DNA from 2 places in the Ensifer sp. LBL genome. Region 1 is predicted to be linked to the other one. Evidence: riboswitches for the same ligand, from Rfam matches in the RefSeq annotation. Region 1 holds a riboswitch; the other holds the start of a gene.

Region 1 (2,386 bases):
GACGGCGCGGCGGTGGCGCGACTGATCCTGGCCGATCCGCACACCCTCGGGATTGTAGCCATGGGCGCCGAAGGGCGAGGTGCCGGCGGTGCCGATCCATTTCGAGCCGCCCTGGTGCCGGCCCTTTTGTTCCTGCAGCCGCTGGCGCAAGGTCTCCATCAGCTTATCGAAGCCACCGAGCGCCTCGACCAGGCGTTTTTCTTCCTCGCTCAGATGCTTCTCTGCGAGCTTGCGCAGCCAGTCCTCGGGGATGACGGCCTCTTCGCCCGCCTCCATCGGGTTGACGGCTTCAAGACCGGAAAAGCAATGCTGGAACACGCGGTCGAAGCGGTCGATATGGCGCTCGTCCTTCACCAGTGCCGTGCGCGCCAGATAGTAGAAGGCCTCGACGTCGAAGGTGGCGATGCCCGCCTCCATCCCCTCGATCAAGGACAGGAATTCCCGGAGCGTGACCGGGACCTTCGCCGCCTTGAGTTCGAGGAAGAAGGGAATGAACATCTGACCTCAGCTTTTCCCGGCGCCGATCTCCGCGACATCATACGGCGTCGTCTGGTACATCTCGTTGATCCAGTTGCCGAAGAAGAGATGCGCATGACTGCGCCAGCGGTTCTGCGGCGGCAGGGTCGAATCGTTGTGCGGGAAGTAGTCGTGCGGCATCTTGATCGGCACGCCCGCATCCACGTCGCGGAAGTATTCGTCCGACAGCGAGGTCGAATCATACTCCACGTGGTTGAACATGTAGAGCCGGTTGCCCTTCTTCTCGTGCACCAGGCAGACGCCCATCTCCTTCGATTCCATCAGGATTTCGAGGCTCGGCACCTTGTCGATGTCGGCGCGGCGGACCTCGGTCCAGCGCGAGACCGGGACGGCGAAATCGTCGGAGAAGCCGTTGAGGTAGACGGAGGAACGATTGAGGTTCTGGTGGCGGTAGACGCCGAAGGCCTTTTCCTTCAGCGCATACTTGGGCACGTCGTGGAAGTGATAGATCGCCGCCATTGCGCCCCAGCAGACGTTGAGCGTCGAATGCACGTTGGTCTCGGTCCAGTCGAGGATGCGCTTCAGCTCGTCCCAATAGGTGACGTCCTCGTATTCGAGCGTCTCGACCGGCGCGCCGGTGATGATAAAGCCGTCGAACTTGCGGCCCTGCACTTCTTCCCAGGTCTCGTAGAAGGAGAGCAGGTGATCTTCCGAGGTGTTCTTGGCCCGGTGAGCGCCGATGCGCACCAGCGACAATTCCACCTGCAGCGGCGAGGCGCCGATCAGGCGCGCCATCTGGATCTCCGTCTTGATCTTGTTCGGCATGAGGTTCAGGAGCCCGATCTGGAGCGGGCGGATATCCTGACGGATCGCCACGGTCTCGGTCATCACCCGCACGCCCTCATGCACGAGGGTTTCGAAGGCGGGCAGCGTATCGGGAATCTTGATGGGCATGGGCTTCCACTCGATCAATACAAAAAAACCGGCGGCGATTGATCGCGACCGGTCCTCGGAAATCCAACTTTCCTCGGCCCTTTAGCGACTTGTTTAACGTGGCTGCAAGCCGGCCGGCCAAATCACCACGAAGAATTTGATAGCGCGACAGGGGCGCGGGGGTCAAGGAAAACGATTCGGGCGGGGCGGAGACGGCCCCTCATCCCGCTGCCGCGACCTTCTCCCCGCTGGCGGGGAGAAGGGGCCTTGCCGCACCCGATCGTTCCACAAGTCAAGCTCAGCCGGTCGTTTGGCTTGGTAGCCGGGTTCGCTATCCGCACGTCTCGGCTTGGAGCCAGCCGTCGTCCGCGTCCCCTCTCCCCGCCTGCGGGGAGAGGGTTAGTCCTCGGGTTAAACCCGAGGAGAGGGGCTACTTTGCAGCAGGTGTAGTGCGTCCCGCATTCCATACCCGAGCCGGTTCCTCGCCTCATCGATACCCAGCCAGAAGAAACGAAAGCGGATCGGGTCACCGCCGCCAAAAGGCGTCATTTCCTGATGTATCCACGTCTGCTGCTGCTCTCCGGTAAGCGCGACGTGAAAAAAGTGTCGCCGATGACAGATTGTCCTGCCGTCTTTCGGGTAGTGGTAGTCCTGCGTGACGAGATGGGTGAGCGCCTCCGTCGGCGTCAGCCCGGTTTCCTCGACGAACTCTCGCAAGGCCGATGTCTGCGGGCTTTCGCCCGGCTCCATCGTGCCGCCGGGTACCTGCAGCGCGATGTCGGGGAAATCCGGCTCGTCGAAGACCAGCAGGCGGTCCTGCCAGGTGGCGTAGATCAGGACCTTGTGGGCATCTGGGTTCATCCGTCGCGGCGCGCCATGAAGGCCAGGCGTTCGAAGAGATGCACGTCCTGCTCGTTCTTCAAAAGTGCGCCGTGCAGCTTCGGCAGCATGGTCTTGGCGTCGGCCCTGAGGTCTG
Region 2 (2,386 bases), on a different contig from region 1:
GATCTGGCCGTGTTCGAGGATGAACGGCACCTCGTGGCTGCGCACTTCCAGCACCGCACGGCTGCCCGTGCCGCCAGCAGAGGCATGGCCGAACCCCGGATCGAAGAAACCGGCGTAATGTACGCGGAATTCGCCAACCAACGGATCGAACGGCGTCATCTCGGCCGCATAAAGCGGTGGCACATGCACGGCCTCGCGCGAGACGAGAATGTAGAACTCATCCGGATCGAGGATCAGCTCGTCGCGGCCGCGGCTATAAAGCGGCTCCCAGAAATCGAAGATCGCGTGCTGCGCCTTCTTGTCGACGTCGATAACCGCCGTGTGGTGCTTGCCGCGATAGCCGATCAGCCCTTCGGGCCTGGTACCCTTCAGATCGATCGACAGCGCGATACCGCCGCCGCTGACGTTCGGCCTGTCGCTCGCCACCAGCACGTCGCTATCATGCAACGCCTGCAATTCCTGTTCCGACAGGATCGATTGGCCCATGCGGAAGCGGATCTGCGACAGGCGCGAGCCGCGGCGCACGACGATCGGGAAGGTGCGCGGGCTGATTTCGAGATAGAGCGGACCGCTGTAGCCGGCCGGGATCTTGTCGAATTCCTGGGCGCGGTCGGTGATGACGCGGGTGAAGATGTCGAGGCGGCCGGTCGAGCTCTTCGGGTTGGCCGAGGCCGACATGCCCTTGGGCAGCGCCAGGCTTTCCATCAGCGGCACGATGTAGACGCAGCCGGTCTCCAGCACCGCACCCTCGGTCAGGTCGACCACGTGCAGCTTCAGCCGGTCGAGCTTGTCGGCAACGAGATGAGACGGACCCGGCATGAAGCTCGCGCGGACGCGAAAAGCCTTGGCGCCGAGGCGCAGGTCGAGGCTTGCCGGCTGGATCTGATCGTCATCCAGCGGCTTCTCGCTCTTCAGGCGTCCCGATTCGAACAGCGCGGCGATCGCGCGATCGGCCAAAATCCCAGTGTCGCGGCCCATTGCAGTCCTCTTTTCAGTTGCGAGACAAAACCAAACTCCGGGAATTGACGCAAGCGTACCCTGGCAGTATTGAAGCTTTATCCCGTGGTGATTTGGCCGGTCGGCTTGCAGCCACGTTAAACAAGTAGCTAAAAAGGCCGGGTGTCAAACCGGCCCTTCACGCGGCCGGTTTTTTTGTTTTTGAAAGTGATCGTCACATGAGCAAAAACTGGCGCCCCGCAACGCAACTGGTCCATGGCGGCACGACCCGCTCCCAGCACGGCGAGACCTCCGAAGCGATCTTCCTCACCCAGGGTTTCGTCTACGAGACTTCGGAAGCCGCCGAGGCGCGCTTCAAGGGCGAGACCGAAGGTTTCATCTACGCCCGCTACGGCAGCCCGACCAACGACATGTTCGAAAAGCGCATGTGCATGCTGGAAGGCGCTGAAGACGCGCGCGCCACCGCATCGGGCATGGCCGCGGTCACCGCCGCCATCCTCTGCCAGCTGAAGGCCGGCGATCATATCGTCGCCGCCCGCGCGCTCTTCGGCTCCTGCCGTTGGGTGGTTGAGACGCTGGCGCCGAAATACGGCATCGAGTGCACGCTGGTTGACGGGCGCGATCTCGCCAACTGGGAAAAGGCGATCCAGAAGAACACCAAGGTCTTCTTCCTCGAAAGCCCGACCAACCCGACGCTTGAAGTCATCGACATTGCCGGCGTCGCCAAGCTCGCCAACCAGATCGGCGCCAAGGTCGTCGTCGACAACGTCTTTGCAACACCGCTCTTCCAGAAGCCGCTGGAACTGGGCGCCCATATCGTCGTCTATTCCGCCACCAAGCATATCGACGGCCAGGGCCGTTGCCTCGGCGGCGTGGTGCTTTCCGACAAGGAATGGATCAACGAGCACCTGCACGACTACTTCCGCCACACCGGCCCGGCGATGTCGCCGTTCAACGCCTGGACGCTGCTGAAGGGCATCGAGACGCTGCCGCTGCGCGTGCGTCAGCAGACGGAAACGGCCCGCCGCGTCGCCGACTTCCTGGCGGAACAGCCGCAGGTCGCCAAGGTCATCTATCCCGGCCGCAAGGACCACCCGCAGGCCGACATCATCGCCAAGCAGATGACCGGCGGCTCGACGCTCGTCGCCTTCGAACTGAAGGGCGGCAAGGACGCTGCCTTCGCGCTGCAGAATGCGCTGGAGATCGTGCGCATCTCCAACAACCTCGGCGACAGCAAGAGCCTGATCACCCATCCGGCCACGACCACGCACAAGAACCTGACCGACGAGGCCCGTACGGAACTCGGCATGTCAGCCGGCACCGTGCGCTTCTCGGCCGGTATCGAGGACAGCGACGACGTGGTGGAAGATTTCGCCCGCGCGCTGAAGGCCGTGAAGGCCTGATTTACGAAGACGCGGCCGCCGTGACC

The links. Region 1 has a riboswitch for S-adenosylmethionine ahead of metA (homoserine O-acetyltransferase MetA). Riboswitches for the same ligand answer to the same signal wherever they lie in the genome.
Region 2: it holds a riboswitch for S-adenosylmethionine, as region 1 does, so the genes downstream of both, OKW20_RS04870 (O-succinylhomoserine sulfhydrylase) here and metA (homoserine O-acetyltransferase MetA) in region 1, are expected to answer to the same signal.

The regions. Positions count from the first base shown of each region.
Region 1 is NZ_JBNDJY010000006.1:263,027-265,412, forward strand. It holds gene OKW20_RS24320 (vWA domain-containing protein) at 1-498, opposite strand, end outside; gene metA (homoserine O-acetyltransferase MetA) at 505-1,431, opposite strand; SAM riboswitch at 1,493-1,570, opposite strand; gene OKW20_RS24330 (NUDIX hydrolase) at 1,822-2,271, opposite strand; gene OKW20_RS24335 (AAA family ATPase) at 2,268-2,386, opposite strand, start outside.
Region 2 is NZ_JBNDJY010000001.1:994,780-997,165, forward strand. It holds gene OKW20_RS04865 (2'-deoxycytidine 5'-triphosphate deaminase) at 1-978, opposite strand, end outside; SAM riboswitch at 1,053-1,131, shown strand; gene OKW20_RS04870 (O-succinylhomoserine sulfhydrylase) at 1,176-2,360, shown strand.